One region of the Streptomyces sp. NPDC055749 genome, then DNA from elsewhere that is predicted to be linked to it. Evidence: riboswitches for the same ligand, from Rfam matches in the RefSeq annotation. Region 1 holds a riboswitch; each other region holds the start of a gene.
What was found. A riboswitch is a leader RNA that binds a small molecule or an ion and turns the genes downstream of it on or off. The one in region 1 is predicted to bind cyclic di-AMP.
Positions count from the first base shown of each region.

Region 2: linked by a shared signal. The riboswitch ahead of ACWGO0_RS14295 (M23 family metallopeptidase) and the one ahead of ACWGO0_RS11400 (NlpC/P60 family protein) in region 1 are both predicted to bind cyclic di-AMP.
Region 3: linked by a shared signal. The riboswitch ahead of ACWGO0_RS18495 (M23 family metallopeptidase) and the one ahead of ACWGO0_RS11400 (NlpC/P60 family protein) in region 1 are both predicted to bind cyclic di-AMP.

Region 1 covers NZ_JBSHFH010000011.1:148,448-155,834, reverse strand. Annotated here, with positions in the region: gene ACWGO0_RS11405 (hypothetical protein) at 1-108, opposite strand, end outside; gene ACWGO0_RS11400 (NlpC/P60 family protein) at 242-1,444, opposite strand; cyclic di-AMP (ydaO/yuaA leader) riboswitch at 1,443-1,608, opposite strand; gene pcrA (DNA helicase PcrA) at 1,868-4,306, shown strand; gene ACWGO0_RS11390 (peptidoglycan DD-metalloendopeptidase family protein) at 4,336-5,910, opposite strand; gene ACWGO0_RS11385 (esterase/lipase family protein) at 6,149-7,063, opposite strand.
Region 2 covers NZ_JBSHFH010000015.1:96,984-104,370, forward strand. Annotated here, with positions in the region: gene ACWGO0_RS14280 (bifunctional acetate--CoA ligase family protein/GNAT family N-acetyltransferase) at 1-2,563, opposite strand, end outside; gene ACWGO0_RS14285 (HPr family phosphocarrier protein) at 2,725-3,006, shown strand; gene ACWGO0_RS14290 (GntR family transcriptional regulator) at 3,168-3,872, opposite strand; gene ACWGO0_RS14295 (M23 family metallopeptidase) at 4,125-4,940, opposite strand; cyclic di-AMP (ydaO/yuaA leader) riboswitch at 4,954-5,121, opposite strand; gene ACWGO0_RS14300 (M16 family metallopeptidase) at 5,343-6,725, opposite strand; gene ACWGO0_RS14305 (M16 family metallopeptidase) at 6,752-7,387, opposite strand, start outside.
Region 3 covers NZ_JBSHFH010000022.1:28,854-36,240, reverse strand. Annotated here, with positions in the region: gene ACWGO0_RS18515 (aspartate aminotransferase family protein) at 1-1,309, shown strand, start outside; gene ACWGO0_RS18510 (helix-turn-helix domain-containing protein) at 1,386-1,994, shown strand; gene ACWGO0_RS18505 (DUF6126 family protein) at 2,062-2,235, shown strand; gene ACWGO0_RS18500 (tyrosine-protein phosphatase) at 2,250-3,062, opposite strand; cyclic di-AMP (ydaO/yuaA leader) riboswitch at 3,498-3,653, shown strand; gene ACWGO0_RS18495 (M23 family metallopeptidase) at 3,659-4,633, shown strand; gene ACWGO0_RS18490 (SGNH/GDSL hydrolase family protein) at 4,798-5,619, shown strand; gene ACWGO0_RS18485 (STM4011 family radical SAM protein) at 5,616-6,488, opposite strand; gene ACWGO0_RS18480 (STM4012 family radical SAM protein) at 6,497-7,387, opposite strand, start outside.

The DNA.
Region 1 (7,387 bases):
CGAGGGCTCCTTCGGCGCGTCCGCCGGGACGTCCGCCGATTCCCGCAGGAACCGCTCCCACTCCTCGTCAGGCACGGACGAACCGTCCCGCTCCCCACCCGCGTTCACGTCCAACTCCCTTGACCCTCAAGTTTTTCGCATGATCGCACGGGAGTCCGGGAGGGGAGCGCGCGGTTCGAAGGGGCGTGGGGCCTCCATGGGCCGGGCGCCTGTCACGCGGCCCGGCCCATGGAGGGCCGTGTCACGCCGGCCGTACGCTGCCGTAGATCGGCATGTAGTAGATCGACTCCTCGCGCACGTTCGCCCCCGGCTTGGGCGCGTGGATCATCATGCCGTCGCCCTTGTAGATGCCGACGTGGCTGATGTCGTCGTAGAAGAAGACCAGGTCGCCCGGCTGCAGATCCGCCGTGGCCACCCGTGTGCCGACCTCGACCTGATCCCAGGTGGTACGCGGCAGATCGACGCCCGCCGCCTTCCAGGCCGCCTGCGTGAGACCCGAGCAGTCGTACGAGGAGGGGCCCGTCGCCCCCCAGACGTACGGCTTGCCGATCTGGTCCCGCGCGAAGGCGAGGACCTTGTCCGCCTTGGCGGCGTAACCGCTGTCCGCGTCCGAACCGCCGCCGGTCCCGGTCCCGGTGTCCGTGCCGGTCTCGGGCTGTTCGGCCTCCTGCGCGGCGTCCTCGGCGGCCTCCTTCGCCGCCGCCTCCTCCTGGGCCTTGCGCTCGGCCTCGGCGGCCGCGGCCTGCTGGCGGGCCAGCTCCTCGGCCTTGCGCTTGGCCTCCGCCTCCTTCTTGCGCTCCAGCTCGGCGAGCCGAGCCTTCTCCTCGGCGGTCAGCTCCGACAGCAGGGTGCGCGCCTCGGTCAGCTTCTCCTGCACCTGCTGTTTGCTGCTGCGCAGCGTGGTCTGCGCCTCGGTGAGCGTCTCCAGGCTCTTGGTGGCCTCCGCGCGCTTCTTCGCCGCCTCGTTCTGCTGTGTACGGAAGTCGGCGACCGTCTTCTGCTGCTGGCTGGTCATCCGCGCCATCAGCTGGTCCTGGTCGAAGTACGACTGCGGGTCGTCCGCGAGGAAGAACGTGGCCGTCGGGGCGACGGCGCCGCTCCGGTACTGCGCCGCCGCGAGCTGGCCCAGTTCGCGGCGCGTCTCGTTCAGCTTCTCGGCCCGCTTCGCCGCGGCGTCCAGGAGCCCGTCGACCTTGGAGCGCTGCTCGGTGGAGGCGGACTTCGCCTTGTTGTACTGCTGGGTCGCGGTGCCCGCCTGGCGGTAGAGGTCGTCGACCTTCTGCTGTACGTCCTCGATGCTGGGCCGGGGCGCCGCGGGCGCGGCCGTCGCGGTCTGCGTGGAGAGCAGAGTCACAGAGGCCAGTGCCGCCGTCGTGAGCCCGACGCCGGGTGAGGTGGTGCGCATACGGGTGCGCGGTTTGCGATGCGACGCCAAGGCCGGCATCTCCTTCCGTGGACCGCCTACCGGGTTAGCTGTCGGGTTCGGGCGGAACGGAAGGCTGCCCTACGGTCCAAGTGGGGGTCGCGGACCGATTCACCCCGGTGCTGCTTGTGGGTCCCCGGTTCCGAACGCCCGCGAGGGCAGCCCGGATTCGGCGTGGGTGCCCGCTCGGCGTGGTTCGCCTCAAGGGGGTACGGGCCACCCGTCGGAGCACGCTAGCCAACCCGTGGTGTCCCTGTGAAGGTTGATGTTCGATATGCCCGATACATTTTCGTGACCTTGGTGAAATCGATACGCGCGGCCCCGGCGAGACCTCCGGTTCCCTCACCCGGAGTGGCTGACCCGTCTCCGTACGCGCATGTCCGCGGGCCGTCCTGCGGAATGCGGCCCCGGGGTGTCAGTGGGGCCGCCTAGACTCGTCAAGCGATGAGCAGCCTCTTTGACGACAGCTTCCTGACCGGCCTCCAGAACTCGGAGGAAGGCCCCCCGCCGCCCCCCGAGGACCACGCACCCGAAGCGGTGCCGGAGGGTCTCTTCGAGGGCGTCTTCGACGCGCCCCCGCCGCCCCGCGAGGGGTATTACCGCGACGGCGCCCCTCGTCCGGTCATCGACGCCGCCGCGCTGCTCGACGGGCTGAACACCGAGCAGCGTGCCGCCGTCGTGCACGCCGGTTCGCCGCTGCTCATCGTCGCCGGCGCCGGATCGGGCAAGACCCGGGTGCTCACCCACCGGATCGCCCATCTGCTGGCCGAGCGCGGGGTGCACCCGGGCCAGATCCTCGCGATCACCTTCACCAACAAGGCCGCGGGCGAGATGAAGGAGCGCGTCGAGCAGCTCGTCGGACCGCGCGCCAACGCCATGTGGGTCATGACCTTCCACAGCGCGTGCGTGCGCATCCTGCGCCGCGAGTCCAAGCGCCTCGGCTTCACCTCGTCGTTCTCGATCTACGACGCCGCGGACTCCAAGCGGCTGATGGCGCTGGTCTGCCGCGATCTGGACCTCGACCCGAAGCGCTACCCGCCGAAGTCGTTCACGGCCAAGGTCTCGAACCTGAAGAACGAGCTGATCGACGAAGAGACGTTCGCCGGACAGGCCGCCGACGGTTTCGAGAAGACCCTCGCCCAGGCGTACGCGATGTACCAGGCGCGGCTGCGCGAGGCCAACGCCCTGGACTTCGACGACATCATCATGACGACGGTGCACCTGCTCCAGGCGTTCCCCGACGTCGCCGAGCACTACCGCCGCCGCTTCCGGCACGTCCTGGTCGACGAGTACCAGGACACCAACCACGCGCAGTACACGCTCGTACGGGAGCTGGTGGGCCCGTCCGGCGAGGCCGACGCCCCCGCCGAGCTGTGCGTCGTCGGTGACGCGGACCAGTCGATCTACGCCTTCCGGGGTGCGACCATCCGCAACATCCTCCAGTTCGAGGAGGACTATCCGGACGCGACCACGATCATGCTGGAGCAGAACTACCGCTCCACGCAGACGATCCTGTCCGCGGCCAACGCGGTCATCGAGCGCAACGAGAGCCGCCGCCCCAAGAACCTCTGGACGAACGCCGGCACCGGCGCCCGGATCACGGGGTACGTGGCGGACACCGAGCACGACGAGGCGCAGTTCATCGCCGACGAGATCGACCGGCTCACGGACGCGGGCGACGCCAAGGCGGGCGACGTCGCCGTCTTCTACCGTACGAACGCGCAGTCCCGTGTCTTCGAAGAGATCTTCATCCGCGTCGGCCTGCCCTACAAGGTCGTCGGCGGGGTGCGCTTCTACGAGCGCAAGGAGGTCCGCGACGTCCTGGCCTACCTCCGGGTCCTCGCCAACCCCGAGGACACCGTCCCCCTGCGCCGCATTCTGAACGTGCCGAAGCGCGGCATCGGCGACCGTGCCGAGGCGATGATCGACGCCCTGTCGATGCGCGAGAAGATCTCCTTCCCGCAGGCCCTGCGCCGCGTCGACGAGGCGTACGGCATGGCGGCACGCTCGTCGAACGCCGTGAAGCGCTTCAACACGCTGATGGAGGAGCTGCGCACGATCGTCGAGTCCGGGGCGGGTCCCGCCGTCGTTCTGGAAGCGGTCATGGAGCGCACCGGCTACCTCGCCGAACTCCAGGCGTCCACCGACCCGCAGGACGAGACCCGGATCGAGAACCTTCAGGAACTGGCCGCCGTCGCGCTCGAATTCGAGCAGGAGCGCGCGGAGGAGGAAGGCGCGGGCACCCTCGCCGAATTCCTGGAGAAGGTCGCGCTCGTCGCGGACTCCGACCAGATTCCCGACGAGGACGAGGACGGCTCCGGAGTCATCACCCTGATGACGCTGCACACCGCCAAGGGCCTGGAGTTCCCGGTCGTCTTCCTGACCGGCATGGAGGACGGCGTCTTCCCGCACATGCGGGCGCTGGGACAGGCCAAGGAGCTGGAGGAGGAGCGGCGGCTCGCCTACGTCGGCATCACCCGCGCACGCGAGCGGCTGTATCTGACCCGGGCGGCGATGCGCAGCGCGTGGGGCCAGCCCTCGTACAACCCGCCCTCGCGGTTCCTGGAGGAGATCCCGGACCAGCATCTGGAGTGGAAGCGCAAGGGTCCGATGGCGGCTCCGGCGGGACCGACGTCGGGGATCACGTCCTCGCTGTCGTCCTCGCGCGCGAAGTCCGGCCCGTCGGGCTTCGCGACCCGGCGCACCTCGGACAAGCCGGTGGTCACGCTGGTGGTGGGGGACCGGGTCACGCACGACCAGTTCGGTCTGGGCACGGTGACGGCGGTCGAGGGCTTCGGCGACCAGGCGAAGGCCACGGTCGACTTCGGGGACGAGCGGCCGAAGAAGCTCCTCCTGCGGTACGCGCCGGTCGAGAAGCTGTAGTTGCGGCTGGTTCCGGCTGTCGGTTCCGGCTAGTTCGGGTTGAGGCCGTGGCTGCGGAACCAGGGCATCGGGTCGATCGCCGAGCCGCCGCCGGGCCGTACCTCGAAGTGCAGGTGCGGTCCGGTGGAGTTGCCGGAGTTCCCGGAGTACGCGATGACGTCACCGGCCTTGACGGAGCCCGAGCGGATCCGGGTGCTGCTCAGATGGCAGTACCAGGTCTCGGTGCCGTCGGGTGAGGTCACGATGGCCATGTTCCCGTAGGCGCTGTTCCACTGGGTGCGTACGGTGCCGTCGGTAGCGGCCATCACCGAAGAGCCGTACGAGACGGGGAAGTCGACGCCCGTGTGCACGGACATCCAGTTGACGCCCGCCTGGCCGTAGTAGGCGCTGAGACCGTGCTGCGAGACCGGGAGTGCGAACTTGGGGCGCAGTGCCTCGCGGCGTGCGGCCTCCTCCTCGCGCTTCTTCTTCTCGGCGGCCTGCCGCTCCCGCAGGTCGATGCGCTCCTGGGTACGGCTGGCGCGGTCGGCGAAGTCGTCGGCGTCGGCGCTGAGGTTGGCGAGCTGGGTGTCCAGCTTGTTGTTGGCCGCCACCGGCTTGACGGTGGCGGGGTCGGCCGCCGCCATCGACGTGGTCTCGTCCTTCTTCTCCTCGCCACCGGCGATCCCGCTGACCGAGGCGGCTGCGATGCCCGCGACGCTCATGACGCAGGCCGAGGGAACGGCGACGGTCAGGAGTGCGGATCGCTTGGCGGGGGTACGGCGTCGGCCGCGGCTGCCCGCGCCGCCGCGGGGCGCGCGGCCCACGGGACGGGGCGAGGTGGAGGGGTGCGGGGCGGCGATGACGATGTCGGGCTCGTCGGCTTCGTGCTCGTGGGCTTCGTGCTCGTTCGTCGCGGTGTCGTGCGTGTGGTTCTCGGCGGTGGTGTGGCTGTCGGTGTCCACGTCCGCGGTGCTGAACTCGGCTGTTTCGTAAGCCTCGTAGGGAGCCTGGTGTTCGACCGGCTGTTGTTCGTACGAGGGGTACGACACCTGTTCGGGCTCGTACTGCACGTTCCCGGGCGTGGCGCCGGAGTTCCAGGCGGTGGCGTCGTAGGCGCCGGTGTCCGCGCCCGCGTCCACGAATTCCGCGGTGGCGTACGCGCCGGTCTCGTACCCGGCGGCGTGGAACGTGGCGGTGGGGAACGCGCCCGTGTCGGTCGTCGCCCACTGGTCGGTCCGGCCCGGCTGGACCCAGCCCGAGGTGTCCCACTGCCCGCTGTTGTCCGGAGCGGCCGCCTGTGCCGGAATCCCGGCGTCCGGTGCCCAGCTGCCGGCGGCGTCGTACTGCTGCGGCTCGTGCGGGCGGGCGGCGTACGCGTCGTACGGGGCGGTCTGATGCGCGCCCGTGTCCCACTGGGTGGAGTCGTACGTGCCGCTGTGGCCCTGCCCGGCGGACTGGTAGCCGGTGTCGTGGCCGTACGTGGTGCCCTGAGCGGTGTCGTAACCGCTTGCGTAGCCGTCGTGATGACCGGGGAGAGCACCGAAGAGCGGATCGGTGTCGAAGCTGCCGGTGGGGTGATTGTCGTAGTCGACGTACCCGGCGTGGGGGTGCTGGTCGTTCACCAACTTCTCTCTCGCCTCGGCAGCAGGACCTGTTCCGGGGTCCGTGGGGGATCCCAGGGGAAAGCAGTGGCCGCGACTGTACCCGGCGGTACGTGACGACGACAATCTTCGCCGGGTTCCGGCCGTTCAGGAAACGGGCAATCGGCCGCCTTTCGGTGGACAGCAGGCGGAGCCTTGGCCCTACGTTCGAAATGCGTTCTATTCGAGTGCCGCGGTTCAGGCCGGTCGCGCCGCCGGTTCAGGCCACCGAGGCGGTCCCTGGCCTACTGGTGGCGGCTTCCTGGGACTCAAGTGCCTCCCGGATACCGGCGGCGACCGCGGGATGCACGGGCAGAGCGAGATGGCCGATTCCGGTTACGCGAACGTTCACCACGTCGAGGTCGGGGTGGTCCATGCAAGCCGTCTCGACCGGCACCATCACTCGGTCCAGCTCGCTCCAGAAGTTGACGAACCGGGTCCGGCAGCCGGGAGCGGGGCTGCGGAGCTCCGCGACGAGGGCGGAACCGCTGCGCATCTGCCGCACGATGGGGTGGGCGCTCGCCGGCGGGGCGACGGAGGTGCCGTTGTGCGGGGTGCCGAGCGTGATCAGGGTGCGCACCCGCTGGTCACCGCCTAGCCGCTGCACGTAGTAGCGGGCGATCAGCCCGCCGAGGCTGTGTCCAACGATGTCGACCTCGCGGTGTCCTGTGCGCGTGCAGATCTCCTCGACATGCCGGCCGAGCAGCTCGGCGGCCGTGCGGACGTCGCAGGTCAGCGGCGAGTAGTTGAGGGACTCGAGATGGCGCCAGCCGTGCCGGGCGAGTGAGCGCCGCAGCAGGACGAACACCGAGCGGTTGTCGATGAACCCGTGCAGCAGCACGACGGGCGGGCGGCCGGCGCCCCCGCCTGCGAGCAGGGCGGTGGGGCCGACGGGCTTCGTGCCGGTGCGCTCCGGGCCGGCTGGGTCCGGGTCCGGTTCCGGAATCGGGGCCGGTGCGGGCGGAGGGTCCCGGCGCTCCGGAGTGATCCCGGATGGGTAGATGAGGATGTGCCCGGCGAGGATCACCAGCTCCAGCACGGTGGCTTTGACCAGCGTCGACGACAGCCGGGCAGGGAGCGTGCGCGGCTTGCGCAGCAGTGGGGAAAGGGGCGAAAGGAAGGACAGGACCTTCATGGCCGACCTCCTGCAATGACATAGGGGAGGGCGGCTCCGGTCCCGTATGCCCTTATGGGGTGTCCGTACGAGGACGACGGTGATCGGCGGACGATCAGCCGATGGGTCGTACCACCGTGCCGTGCGGCTGACGGCACGGTGGTACGACGACCTCGCAGCGGCTCCCTTTGCGGCCGTCCCCGTGCGGCCGATGAGCCACATGGTCCAGGAACGACGCACAGCGAACATGTCCCATGTGTGATTTCCCCCTCCCCGTCCACCGCGAAACGGCGGCTTGCGGGATGCTGTAGATAACGTTCGTTCACATCCCCGGCCCTTCAGGCG
Region 2 (7,387 bases), on a different contig from region 1:
CGGTGTCGCCGAGCAGTTCGGATGGGGCGCCCGCGAGGCCGAAGGAGAGCACGGCGCCGGCCGCCGCGTCGATCGAGGCCCGGACGACGGTGTCCACCCCGCGCGGCGCCATGGCCTGCACGACCGGCTGGAGCTCGGCCGGTTTGCCGAGGAGCTCGGTCAGCTCGCCGTACGCACGCCGCAGCTCGCTCTCGTTGGCGAGGTCGAGGCGGACGCCGCCGAGGTCGGCGCGGTGGCGCAGATGAGGGGCGGTGGTCTTGAGCGCCACCGGGTAGCCGAGCCGCTCGGCTGCGGCGACCGCCTCCTCCGCATGGGGTGCGGGCAGCGTGGGCCGGACGGTGATGCCGTAGGAGCCGAGCAGTTCGCCGGCCTCGTCGTGGGTGAGGGGGCGGCCCCGCGGATCGGGGTCGGGGCCAAGGAGCGCGCCGATGAGGCGGGCCGCCGCGGCCTCGTCGACGGTGTCGTCGAAGCCGGGCACCTTGCCGGGTACGGCCGCCTGGCGGCGCCACTGCGCGTACTTGACCGCCTCGGCGAGCGCCCGGACGGCCCGCTCGGCGGCCGGGTAGGCGGGGATTCGCCCGGTGCGGAGAGGGGCGCGGGTGCTCCCGGTGGGGTTCGGTGCGGTCTCGCCGGGGGGCGGCGTGGCCGTGGTGTCCCGTGCGGGGGCAGCCGCCCTCCGGGCGGGGGCGACCGTGCCGGCGGCCGCGGCCAGGGCCTCCGCCAGGCCGCCGATCTCCACGTGGACCACCGCGACGGGCTTGGCGGGACCGGTGGCCGCCGCCTCGCGCAGGGCCGCGGCCAAGACCTCGCCGTCACCCGTCTCCGCCTCGCCGTTCTCCCCCACCCAGGGGATCGCGGTCACGATCACGGCGTCGCAGGTCCCGTCGCCGAGTGCCTCGGCCAGGGCTTCGCGGAAGTCCCGGGGGCTCGCCGCGGTGGTCAGGTCGCGTGGCGGACGCGGACGCAGTCCCTCCGCGAGGCAGGCGTCGTACGTGAGCAGGCCGAGCGACTCGGAGTTGCCGAGGATCGCGACCCTGGGGCCTTCCGGGAGCGGCTGACCGGCGAGGAGCAGGCCCGCGTCGACCATCTCCGTCACCGTGTCGACGCGGATCACGCCCGCCTGCCGCATCAGCGCGGAGACCGTCGCGTCGGGAATGCGGCTGACCGGCACGGCGTGACCCGGCGGGTTGGAACCGCTGTGCCGGGCGCCCTTCACCACGACCACGGGCTTCACGGCCGCCGTCCGCCGGGCGAGGCGGGTGAACTTTCGCGGGTTGCCGAGCGATTCGAGGTAGAGGAGGGCGACATCGGTGTCCTGGTCCTCGTACCAGTACTGGAGGAAGTCGTTGCCGGAGACGTCGGCCCGGTTGCCCGCCGAGATGAACGTGGACAGACCGGCGCCGCGCCGGTGGAGTCCGGAGAGCAGCGCGATCCCGATCGCTCCCGACTGGGTGAAGAGCCCGATGCGGCCTGCGGCGGGCGACTCGGGGGCGAGGGAGGCGTTCAGCCGGACGGCTTCGGAGGTGTTGATGATGCCGAAGGCGTTCGGGCCGATGATCCGCATGCCGTACGAGCGTGCCTGGCGGACGAGTTCGCGCTGCCGCTCCCGCCCTTCGGCGCCCCGCTCGGCGTATCCGGCGGAGAGGACGACGAGTCCCTGGACGCCGTGCTCGCCGCAGTCCGCGACGGCCTCGGGCACCCGGTCGGCGGGCACGGCGAGGACCGCGAGGTCGACCTGCTCCTCGATATCGCCGACGGACCGGTGCGCGGGGACGCCGTCGATCTCGGTCAGGTCGGCGTCGAAGGCCCGGTTCACGGCGTACGTACGTCCGGTGTAGCCGGAGCCGAGGAGGTTGCGCAGCACGGTGCGGCCGACCCCGCCGGGAGTGCGGCCGGTTCCGACGACGGCGACGGAGCCGGGGGCGAGGAGCCGCTGCACCGACCGCGACTCGGCGCGCTGTTCACGGCCGCGCTGGACGGCGAGGGATTCGGCGGTGGGTTCGAGGTCGAGCATGAGGTGGACGGAGCCGTCCTCGAAGCTGCGCTGCTGGGTGTAGCCGGCGTCCCGGAACACCTTGATCATCTTGTTGTTGGCGGGCAGCACCTCGGCCGCGAACCGGCGGATGCCCCGCTCCCTGGCGACCGCCGCGATGTGTTCGAGGAGTGCGGAGGCCACTCCGCGGCCCTGGTGGGCGTCCTGGACGAGGAAGGCGACCTCGGCCTCGTCGGCGGGGGCGGGGGCGGGCCTGCCCCGGTCGTCGATCCGGTCGTAGCGGACGGTGGCGATGAACTCGCCCCCGGTCGTGACGGCGAGACCGACCCGGTCGACGTAGTCGTGATGGGTGAAGCGGTGCACGTCCTTGGCGGAGAGGCGCGGGTACGGGGCGAAGAAGCGGTAGTACTTCGACTCGTCGGAGACCTGCTCGTAGAAGCTGACCAGCCGCTCGGCGTCGTCGGTGGTGATCGGCCTGATGCGCGCGGTACCACCGTCGCGGAGCACCACGTCCGCTTCCCAGTGGTCGGGGTACGCGTGATGCGGACTCTGCTCCGGCGTGGGCTGCATGGGCAAAGCCTACGGCCGACGCACCGGTCGCGGAGGGATCGGGGCCGGGGCAGTCTGAGGGTGCTCGCCCGGCCGAGCGGCCGGGCCGGGGACCGGGCACAGCAGTGCGCACTGCATGAGAGACTGGTCTAGACAACCATTGATTCGTGAAGGGCAGAACCATGGCTGAGCGCCGCGTCAACGTCGGTTGGGCCGAGGGCCTGCACGCCCGCCCCGCTTCCATCTTCGTCCGTGCCGCCACGGCCTCCGGCGTCCCCGTGACGATCTCCAAGGCCGACGGCAACCCGGTGAACGCCGCGTCGATGCTCGCGGTGCTCGGCCTGGGCGCCACCGGCGGCGAGGAGATCGTGCTCGCGTCCGAGGCGGACAACTCCGAAGCCGCCCTGGACCGCCTGGCCAAGCTGGTCGCCGAGGGGCTCGAGGAGCTTCCGGAGACCGTCTGATTCCAGCCGATTCCGGCCGGAATTATTTCTGCGATCGAGTCGCGGCTCCCCCGACCGGGGGCCGCGACTTTTTCGTTTCCGGAAATGCACCGAGCGCCTCGAATTCAGGCAGCGCAAAGAAAGCCCTGCGGAATTAGCCTTCTTTGTATACGGCGTAATTGTTAATGGCGGACGCCCCCGATGTTTACGGCGTGTTGCGAAGAGCTCACCCGGGGCGGCGCGGGGGTGCGTCCGGGGCGGTCCGGGCGGCGGAGCCGGTGAGCCGCGGTGGCCCGCTCGGCGTGCTGGACGGCCAGCGCCCTGGCCCGGTCCGCGTCACCGCGGGCGACCGCGTCCACGATCGCGCCGTGCTCGGCCCAGGACTCCGCAGGGCGTACGGGCTGCTCGACCACGTACATCCAGGCGACCTTGTGCCGGAGCTGGGTGAGCAGCGCGATGAGGCCGGGGCTGCCCGAAGCCTGAGCGAGCGTCTCGTGGAACCAGCCGCCCAGCGAACGCAGATCCTCCCCCTCACCCCGCCGCACCCGCTCCTGCCCCAGCCTGACCAGGCCACGCAGCACCTTGAGATGCGCCTCGGTGCGCCGCTGCGCGGCACGCGCGGCGCCGAGCGGCTCCAGCAGCATCCGGACCTCCAGGAGATCGGCGGCCTCCTGCTCGGTGGGCTCGGCCACGCACGCGCCGGCGTGGCGGCGCGTGACGACGAACCCCTCGGACTCCAGAGTGCGCAGGGCCTCGCGCACCGGGACGCGCGAGACCCCGTAACGACGCGCGAGCAACTCCTCGGTGAGGCGGCTGCCGCGATCGAAGACACCGGAGACGATGTCATCACGGATTGCCGTGCATACCGAATGCGCGGGAATGCGCATGTCCGAACCTCCGCCTTAATCCCCGCGAAACGCGGCCGATCGACGCCTGTTCCGTGACTCTATTGCAATGAGCCCGAATTTCCGACGGCAGGACGGAATCAAGGGATATCTTCTGGCCACGGAAGCCTTCGGCGGACGGGCTTCGGACGATATGCACCGGGCGATACACGTCGGTGAAGGCGTCGGGTGATACGCCGAAGGCCCCGGCGGGGAGCCGGGGCCTTCTGGAAACGCTGGGGTGGGGCGCGCGGCTCAGACGTTCAGGCCGTGCGAGCGCAGGTACGCGACGGGGTCGATGTCGGAGCCGTACTCCGGAGTGGTCCGGGCCTCGAAGTGCAGGTGCGGTCCGGTGGAGTTGCCGGTCGAGCCGGAGATGCCTATCTGCTGACCCGAGGTGACGCTCTGGCCGACGGAGACGCCGATCGAGGAGAGGTGGCCGTACTGGGTGTACGTGCCGTCCGTCATCCGGAGCACGATGTTGTTGCCGTAGGCGCCGCCCCAGCCGGCCTCGACGACCGTGCCGGCGCCGACGGCGACGACGGAGGAGCCGGACGCGGCGCGGAAGTCCACGCCGGAGTGGCTGCCGGAGGACCAGAGGGAACCGCTGGACTTGTAGCCGGTGCTGACGGACGAACCGGCGACCGGGAGGTGGAAGGAGTTCAGCCGCTTGCGCTCGGCCGCACGGGCGGCGCGGGCCTCGGCCTCGCGGATCTCCTCGGCGCGGGCCTCCGCCTTGCGCTTCGCCTCCGCCTTCGCCCTGGCCTTGGCCTCCGCCTTCGCCTTCGCTTCCGCGGCGACCTTGGCCTTCGCCTTGGCGACGGCCTCGGCCTGCTGCTCCTGAGCCTTCGCCTGGGCGGCGATCTGGTCGGCGAGGGTTCCGTCGATGGCGACGGCCTGGGTCAGGCCGGTGTCGCTGACGGTACGGGCCTCGTCCGCGGCGAGGGCCGGGGAGGCCATCGTGCCGATGACGCCTGTGGTGGCCAGAGCCGCGATACCGGCGACCCGGGCGCTCTTGCGCGTCAGGCGGCTCGGGGCACGGTGCTTCCCGGTGGCACGGGTGAACGCCATGGAGGGGCTGATCCTTTCCTTCCTTCTCGCCTACCGGGTTAGCTGACGGGTTCGGAGCAGGAAGGTCTCCTACGGGCCTCTCCGTCCCCGAAGGAACGCAGACGTCCGATTCACCCCAGGGACTTCGTGGGTCCCCGGCTCCCCAGGCTCGCGCCTGACGGGGACTCGGCGATGGCTGCCCGGCGCCGCGGACGCGGCATGCACGTGACGGACAGCGGAGCCGACGCTAAACGGGACAACTTTCAATCACCAAACGGACAGGCTGTTTTGTAGTTCATCCCACAGGGCAGACAGGCAGACTCCCCCACCAAAGGGGACAAAAGGGAAGGACCCCGATGGGAAGTTGCCCACCGGGGTCCCTTTTGCGCGCTTTTGTACGTACGAAGCTGAACAGACCGATCGTCAGCCGCTGACGACCGACACCTCTCCGATGTCCAGTGCGCGGACGGGGTCCGCGATCTGCGAGGCGTCACCGACGAGCACCGTGACCAGCCGGTCCACCGGGAAGGCGTTGACGACCGCGGCCGTCGCCTCGACGGTGCCCGTCTCGGCCAGGCGGGCGTACAGCTGGGCCTGGTAGTCGTCCGGGAGGTGCTGCTCGACCTGGTCGGCGAGGGTGCCCGCCACCGACGCCGCCGTCTCGAACTTCAGCGGGGCGACGCCCACGAGGTTCTGCACGGCCGTCTCGCGCTCGGCGTCGGTGAGCCCCTCGGCGGCCAGCGTCCGCAGGACCTTCCAGAGGTCCTCCAGCGCCGGTCCCGTGGACTCCGTGTCCACCGAACCGCTGATGGCCAGCATGGCAGCGCCCGTACGCCCCGAGGGGGAGCCGGGGCCCGTCGAGCGCAGCACCTGCCCGAAGGCGCGTACCCCGTAGGTGTAGCCCTTCTCCTCGCGCAGCACGCGGTCGAGACGCGAGGTGAGGGTGCCGCCCAGGCAGTACGTGCCGAGGACCTGGGCCGGCCAGACGCTGTCGTGCCGGTCTGCGCCGATGCGGCCGATCAGCAGCTGTGTCTGGACCGCGCCGGGACGGTCCACGATCACCACCCGGCCGCGGTCGTCGGCGGTGATGGGCGGGACGGGGCGGGGCTCGGCGGCGTTGCCCGACCAGTCACCGACGGTCTCGGCGAGGAGCGCGTCCACGTCGACCCCGGTGAGGTCGCCGACGACGACCGCCGTGGCGGTGGACGGACGGATGTGCGCGTCGTAGAAGGCGCGCACGGCCGCCGCGTCGATCCGCTTCACCGTCTCCTCGGTGCCCTGGCGCGGACGCGACATCCGAGCCGTGGCGGGGAAGAGCTCCTTGGAGAGCTGCTTGGCCGCCCTGCGGGCGGGGTTGGCCTGCTCGTGCGGGATCTCGTCGAGCCGGTTGCCGACGAGCCGCTCGATCTCGCTCTCGGAGAAGGCGGGCGCCCGCAGCGCTTCGGCGACAAGCCCGAGCGCCTTGGTCAGCCGGGAGACCGGGACCTCCAGGGAGACCCGGACGCCGGGGTGGTCGGCGTGCGCGTCGAGCGTCGCGCCGCAGCGCTCCAGCTCGGCGGCGAACTCCTCGGCGGAGTGCTTGTCCGTGCCCTCGGAAAGGGCGCGCGCCATGATCGTGGCCACGCCGTCGAGACCCTCGGGCTCCGCGTCCAGCGGCGCGTCGAGGAAGATCTCCACCGCGACCACCTGCTGGCCGGGGCGGTGGCAGCGCAGCACGGTGAGACCGTTGGGCAGGGCGCCACGCTCGGGTGCGGGGAAGGCCCAGGGCCTGGCCACGCCCGCGGTCGGCTGCGGGTGGTACTCCATCGCTACTCCAGTCACAGCGGCGTCGCTCACTGCTCCGCCCCTTCGTGCGTGTCGGTGCCCGCGTCGGCATCTGTACCGGCGTCGTCCGGCGATTCGAGCGGTTCATAGACCAGGACCGCCCGGTTGTCGGGGCGCAGAGCGGCCTTGGCGGCCGCCTGGACCTCCTCGGCGGTGACGTCGAGCACCCGCTGCACGGCCGTCAGGGCCAGCTGCGGGTCGCCGAACAGCACGGCGTACCGGCACAGTTCATCGGCGCGGCCCTCGACCGTACCGAGCCGGTCCAGCCACTCGCGCTCCAACTGTGCCTGGGCCCGCTCCATTTCCTCGGGCGTGGGGCCCTCGGCGGCGAACCTGGCCAGCTCCTCGTCGACCGCGGCCTCGATCTGCGGCACCTCGACGCCGCCGGACGTCTTGACGTCCAGCCAGCCGAGCGAGGGCGCTCCGGACAGCCTCAGCAGCCCGAAGCCGGCGGCCACCGCCGTACGGTCGCGGCGGACCAGCCGGTTGTGCAGCCGGGAGGACTCGCCGCCGCCGAGCACGGTCAGCGCCAGATCCGCGGCGTCGCACTCCCGGGTGCCGTCGTGCGGCAGCCGGTAGGCCGCCATCAGGGCGCGCGCCGGGACCTCGGCGTGGACCACTTCGCGCAGCTGCTCGCCGATGAT
Region 3 (7,387 bases), on a different contig from region 1:
CAATCACCAATTGCCGCGCATGCTCCGCACGATCGGCTTCGACAAGGTGTACGAGCGCGCCGAGGGCGCGTACTTCTGGGACGCGGAGGGCAACGACTACCTCGACATGCTCGCCGGCTTCGGGGTGATGGGGCTCGGCCGGCACCACCCTGTCGTACGCAAGGCGGTGCACGACGTCCTCGACGCCTCGCTCGCCGACCTCACCCGCTTCGACTGCCAGCCGCTGCCCGGTCTGCTGGCCGAGAAGCTGCTCACCCACAGCCCGCACCTGGACCGGGTGTTCTTCGGCAACAGTGGTACGGAAGCCGTCGAGACAGCCCTGAAGTTCGCCCGGTACGCCACCGGGAAGCCAAGGATCCTGTACTGCACGCACGCCTTCCACGGGCTGACCACCGGCTCGCTCTCGGTCAACGGGGAGGCGGGCTTCCGGGACGGTTTCGCCCCGCTGCTGCCGGACACCGCGATCGAGCTCGGCGACCTGGACGCACTGCGGCGCGAGCTGAAGCGCGGCGATGTCGCGGCGCTCGTCGTCGAGCCCATTCAGGGCAAGGGGGTGCACGCCTCACCGCCCGGCTTCCTGCGCGCCGCGCAGGAGCTGCTGCACAAGCACAAGGCGCTGCTCATCGCTGACGAAGTGCAGACGGGCCTCGGCAGGACCGGTGACTTCTACGCGTACCAGCACGAGGAGGGTGTCGAGCCCGACCTCGTCTGTGTCGCCAAGGCGCTCTCCGGCGGCTATGTGCCGGTCGGGGCGACCCTCGGCAAGGACTGGATCTTCAAGCGCGTCTACTCGTCCATGGACCGGGTCCTCGTCCACTCGGCGAGCTTCGGCTCCAACGCGCAGGCCATGGCCGCCGGTCTCGCCGTACTCGCGGTGATGGAGGACGAGGAGACGGTGGCGAACGCCCGCCGCACCGGTGATCTGCTGCGCGAGCGGCTGGCCGCGCTCGTGGACCGCTACGAGCTGCTGTACGAGGTGCGCGGGCGCGGACTGATGATCGGCATCGAATTCGGCCGGCCGTCCTCGCTGAAGCTCCGCAGCCGCTGGACCATGCTCCAGGCGGCCCGCAAGGGGCTCTTCTCGCAGATGGTCGTGGTGCCGCTGCTCCAGAAGCACCGGATTCTCACCCAGGTGTCCGGGGACCATCTGGAAGTCATCAAGCTGATTCCGCCGCTGGTCATCGGCGAGCCGGAGGTGGACCGGTTCGTGAGCGCCTTCACGGCCGTGATGGACGACGCGCACAGCGGGGGCGGGCTGATGTGGGACTTCGGCAGGACCCTGGTGAAACAGGCCGTCGCCAACCGTTGAAGCGCGAGGGTTTGCCTGGGTTTGCCTCAGAGGCAAAAAGTTTGCCTCTGAGGAAAGATCCTGGCCCAATGGAGGCATGAATCCTCCCGACGGAGCGGCGGCCGACGAACTGCCCGGGATCGCTCCCCGCCTGCGCGAGCTGCGCCGCGGCCGTGGCCTCACCCTGGAGACCGCCGCTCAGCGGGCGGGGCTCTCCCCCGCACATCTCTCCCGGCTGGAAACGGGCCGACGGCAACCCTCGCTGCCCATGCTGCTGGGCCTCGCACGTGTCTACGGTACGACGGTCTCCGAGCTTCTGGGGGAGTCCTCGGCCCAACGTGACGCGATCGTCCGCGGCGGCCCGTACTCGGGCGCCGAGGCCGACGGCTGGATGTACCGCCAGGCAGGCGGCTCCGGCCGGGCCATGCAGGCGCTCCGCGTCCGGGTTCCGTACGGCGCCCAGGGCGACCTGGTGCGCGTCCACCCCGGTGAGGAATGGCTGTACGTCCTGGAGGGGCGGCTGAGGGTCGGCCTCGGCGAGACCGTGCACGACCTCGGCCCGGGGGACAGCGCGCACTTCGACTCGCTCACCCCGCACCGGATCGCCGCCGCCGACCGCGGCGGCGCCGAGCTGCTGTTCGTCCACACACTGCTGCAGAGTCCGGCGGCCGAACTGTGTCTGGGCAGCGGACTCCACAACCGCTGAGACCCGCGACGCCGAGCGCTGTTCCCTGACGCCGAGCGCTGTTCCTGACACCGAGAGAAGGACTGTTATGTCCGATTCAGAGCACTACGACCCGCTCAGCCCGAGGTCCCGGAAGAACTACGAGTCGCAGGAGCGGAAGTTCCCGCGCGGTGTCGTGATCCGGCTGGTCGCCTACCTGGTCGCCGGGCACGTCTTCGCGGCCTTCCTCTACCTGCTGTTCGAGGTGGCGGGCAAGGGCTGAGACGGGCGGGCGGGTCACGCCTCGTCGACGAGGCGCTCCCGCAGCCGGTCACGGGTCTCGGCGGAGAGCTTCAGACCCTCGGTGAGGTAGCGCTCGGTGCCGCCCCAGGTCTCCTCGATGGTGCTGAAGGCCGCCGCCAGATAGTCGGCGCGCGCACCGAAGAGCGGGTTGAGCAGCTCCATGACCTCGTCGGACATACCGACCGGCGAGGTGTCGCTGCGCTTCACCTTGTACCGGCGGTGCGCGTCGTTGGACATGAGGTAGTCGGCCTCGATGGCCTCGCGCTCCACGCCGACGGCGAGCAGCGACACCGCTATGGAGAGCCCCGCGCGGTCCTTGCCCGCGGCGCAGTGCATCAGGGCGGGGACGCTGTCCTCGGCCAGTGCGTGCAGCACCCGGCTGTGCTCGCCGGTGCGGTCCTTGATGATCGAGCGGTACGAGGCGATCATGCGGTCCGCGCCCTTGCCGTCGGCGAGGATCGAGCGCAGCTGCGCGATGTCTCCGTCGCGGACCAGCCGCCAGAACTCGGCGCCGTCGGCCGGGTCGGAGAGCGGAATGCTGACGTTGCGCACGCCCGGCAGCTCCACGTCGTACCCGTCGAGCTTGTGGTCGGCGGCGTTGCGGAAGTCGAAGATCGTGTGCAGCCCGAGCCCGCCGAGGAACGCCGCGTCCTGCTCGGTCGCGTTCGCCAGGTGACCGCTGCGGTAGAGCCGCCCGAACCGCACCCGGCGGCCGTCCGTGGTCGGAAGGCCCCCGACGTCACGGAAGTTGCGGACACCGGTCAGCTCAGTGTGCGTCGGGGGGACCTGCGGCAGCTGCTGCGTCACGGTGACTCCTGGAGTGTCTGGCGCCGGCGCTGCTCGCCGACGAGGGCACGGTCGTGACGATACGACATTGATTCCCCAGGCAATCATCTTGCCCCGGAGGCCGCCATTCCGTGCCGGATCGCGACCCGTGATCGCGACCCGTACCCCCTCATGTCCGTATTGGTGCATTTAGCAGAACATGCCCTGCTTATGGGGGAGATGGCGGTCGGCTGGTGAGCGGGATCATATCCGTGACGGTGTGTGGCGGACCCGCCGAGGGGCATTCCGCGCACCGTACGGAATGCCAAGATCCGTAATCCACGGAGTGTGACCGGAAATCCGGACGGAAATTGAATCGCGCATTCCGGTGCGCCGGGGGCGGCTTGTTCCGGCCGTCGTTACTCGCCTACGGTCACCGTCAATCCGGACGGACCGCCTAATCCTGCCGCCGCCCGGAATCCGCATCCACTCACGCGTGGCAGGAGCGGGGGACCCAGGTAAGCCGCCGGTCCGGAGAAATCCGGAACGACTCGGGGTGAAGTCGCGCTCAGCGCGACCGGGCATCTCCAGCCCGAACCCGACAGCTCACCTCGTAGGCGCCGGAGAGGAATTCCCCCATGCCCGCAAAGGGTAAGCACCGTCGTAAGAAGTCCGGCCCGATCACCCGTGGCGTCCTTGCCGCCGGTACGGGTGGAGCCGTCCTCGCCCTTCCGCTGATCGGCGCCACCGGTGCGAACGCCGCGGAGCAGGCCGCGCCCTCCGCCAAGTCCGCAGCCGTCTCGGTCGCCGCGGCGCACACCGCTCCCGCCACCGCCGCCAAGACCGCCCCGAAGACCTACTCCGTGGTCTCCGGCGACTATCTGTCGAAGATCGCCGCCGAGCAGAAGATCAAGGGCGGCTGGCAGAAGCTGTACGAGGACAACCGCAAGGTCGTCGGCGAGGACCCGAGCCTGATCTTCCCCGGCACCGAACTGACGCTCGGCGCCAAGGCGTCCGGCTCCGCGAAGGCCGCTCCGTCGAAGGCCGCCGCTCCCAAGGCTGCCGCCCCGAAGGCCGCTGCCCCCGAGGCCGCCCCGGTGAAGGCCGCCGAGCCGAAGGCCGACACGTCCTCCGACTCCGCGCCCGCCGAGTCCACCGCCTCGACGGACGCCGGCGCCTCCACCGGCGCTTCGGAGGGCAACAGCTCCGGCTGGTCGGCCCCCCTGGACAGCCCCAGCGTCACCACGCCGTACCGCGCCTCCGGCTCCATGTGGTCCAGTGGCTACCACACCGGTGCGGACTTCCAGGCCGCCTCCGGCACCAGCGTCCGCGCCATCGGCCCGGGCACCGTGGTCTCGGCCGGCTGGAGCGGTTCGTACGGCAACGAGGTCGTCATCAAGCACGACGACGGCATGTACTCCCAGTACGCCCACCAGACCTCGCTCGACGTGTCGGTCGGCGAGACCGTCACCGGCGGTCAGCAGATCGGCCTCTCCGGTTCCACCGGCAACTCGAGCGGCCCGCACCTCCACTTCGAGGTCCGCACCGGCCCGAGCTACGGCTCGGACGTCGACCCGGTTTCGTACCTGCGTCAGCACGGCGTCTCCATCTGAGACGTCTGAGACGGGCAGCAGTGAAGAAGGGCGGTGCGCGGCGGCGCACCGCCCTTCCACTTATTCCGGCTTTACCAAAAACTGACCGGGTGGTCTATGTCACCACCCGTCAACCCCTTATTACGGTCGCGTAGGTCACATTCGCAGGTGCAGGATAAGCGCTTGTGGCAGACGATTCGAAACTCACAAACGTCATAGGGTCGTACGCGGCGATTGGCGACAGCTTCACCGAAGGCGTCGGAGACCCCGGCCCCGGCGGGACCTTCGTCGGATGGGCCGACCGATTCGCGGTGCTGCTCGCAGATCAGCTCCCGCCCTCCGAAGAGGGAGCGGGCGTCACCGCATCACTGCACGGCAATTTCCGGTACGCCAATCTCGCCGTACGAGGACGACTCCTCGACCAGATCGTCGAGGAACAGGTCCCGCGGGCCAAGGAACTCGCCCCCGACCTGGTGAGCTTCTGCGCGGGCGGCAACGACATCATCCGGCCGGGGAGCGACCCCGACGACGTGGCCGAGCGCTTCGAGCGCGCCGTCGCCGAACTGTCCGGGGCGGTCGGCACCGTCATGGTCACCACCGGCTTCGACACCCGCCACGTGCCGGTCCTGCGGCACCTCCGCGGCAAGATCGCCACCTACACCGCCCATGTGCGCTCCATCGCCGACCGCTACGACTGCCCGGTCCTCGACCTGTGGTCGCTGCGGTCCGTGCAGGACCGCCGCGCCTGGGACGACGACCGGCTGCATCTGTCGCCCGAGGGGCACACCAGGGTCGCGCTCCGCGCTGCTCAGGTCCTCGGTCTCGACGTGCCGGCCGACCCCGACCAGGCGTGGCCGCCGCAGGTCCTGCGCCGTCCGCTCGACGTCCGGCGCGACGACATCCTCTGGGCACGCGAGTATCTGGTCCCGTGGATCGGGCGGCGGCTGCGCGGCGAATCCTCCGGGGACCACGTCGAGGCCAAGCGGCCGGATCTGCTGCCGCTCTAGGAGACGTGCTGCCGCACAGGGAGCGGGCGCCGGGACGGTATCCGCTCCAGCACGCCGCCCGCGAAGACGTCGTACAGCGGCAGCGTCTCCAGATGCACATAGCCGATATGGCAGTCGCAGACGGCGAGGGGACAGCCGCGCGGGCCGAGCGCCCGGCGGTAGCTCCCGTCGTAGAGGTTGCCGAGCTCCGCACGGACGAAGTGGCACCGCCGCACCGTGCCGTCGCCGTCCACGGAGATGACCGACTCACCGGTCCGGCAGGGCAGCCCGGCCGAGGTGTGCGGATGCCGGCTGTACGGGAACAGGGGGTCCAGGGCCGTCCAGCGGCCCGCCTCCTCGTCCGTGTAGGTGTGCCCCTCCGCGGCGTTGACCCAGAGATAGACCTCGTCGGGCAGCGCGGCCCGCAGCCGCCGCGCCTCGTCGAGGTGCTCGTCCAGGCCGACGATCCCGACGCTGTGGCGGACGCCGAGCTCCGCCAGCTCACGGCACTTGCCGAGGAACCGGTCGTACGGAGTCTGGCCCGGGTGGTACGTGCACCACAGGGCCACCTTGTCGAGATCGGCGTCCGCCAGCCAGCCGGTGCGACAGCTGAGGTTGGTCTGTATGGCGACCCGCTTGATGTGCGGCAACCGGGAGAGCTCCACCAGTGCATTGCGGTACCAGGACCGCACCAGCCCCTCGCCCCACGGCGTGAACAGCACCGACAGCCGGTCGCCGGTCTGCGCCGCCGCCCAGGCGTTGAAGCGCTCCAGCGCGGCGCGGTCGGCGCGCAGTTGCTCAGGGCTGTCGCGCCGCTTGGCGAACGGGCAGTACGGACAGGCGTAGTCGCACGAGGCCAGAGGGCCCCGGTAGAGGATCGTCAGGTCCATGGAGGCGCTCACTTCGTTTCGTACGCGGCCATCGCGGCCCGTACAGCGGGGGAGAACAGCTCGGGCCCCAGCGCGTCGGAGTGGGCCAGCCCCTCCGGGGAGAGACGGAGCAGGCCGTCGCCCACCGGGCCCGCCAGCCAGCCGCGCTCCTCGAACCGGTCCAGTTCGGAGGCGAAGTCCTCGTACGGGTCCGTGCCGTACCGCGCGCGGTACTCCGCGCGCTCCAGCCCCTCGGCCTGGAGAAGGGACTGCAACAGATGCCGCCTGCGGGCCTCGTCGCCGTCGACGTACCGTCCCACCTCGGCCCGGGAGAAGTCCTCCGTCGTCGTGAAGCCGTCGATGATGCCGCGGACCTTCCGCATCTCCACCGCGTAGTCGAAGGAGTAGTGCAGGGACGAGGTGTACGAGCGGGCGCCGCAGCCGAGACCGATCATTCCGTCGGTCTGGCAGGCGTAGTCGTCGGGGCCCTCGTGCGGGGCGTCGGCACGGCGGAACATCCGCATCGACACCTGCTCGTAGCCATGGGCGATGAGATGGTCGCGTCCCGCCCGGTAGAGCCGCAGCCGCTGCTCGTCCCAGTCCGCGTCGGCCGCGGCACCGGAAGCGGGCGGTGTCGCGTCACCGAGGCGGCCTAGGCCGGTGAGTGGGCGTACGTACAGCGGGTAGAGGTACAGCTCCTCGGGACGCCAGGCCAGCGCGGCGTCCAGCGAAGTGCGCCAGGTGTCCTCGGTCTGGCCGTCGATGCCGTAGATCAGATCGATGTTGAGGACCGGGATGCGGGCATCGCGGATGCGGCCGAGTGCGGCCTCCACATCGGACCGGCGCTGCGGGCGGACCGCGGCGCGGGCCTCTTCGTCCACGAAGCTCTGCACGCCGATGCTCACGCGGGTGGTACCCCG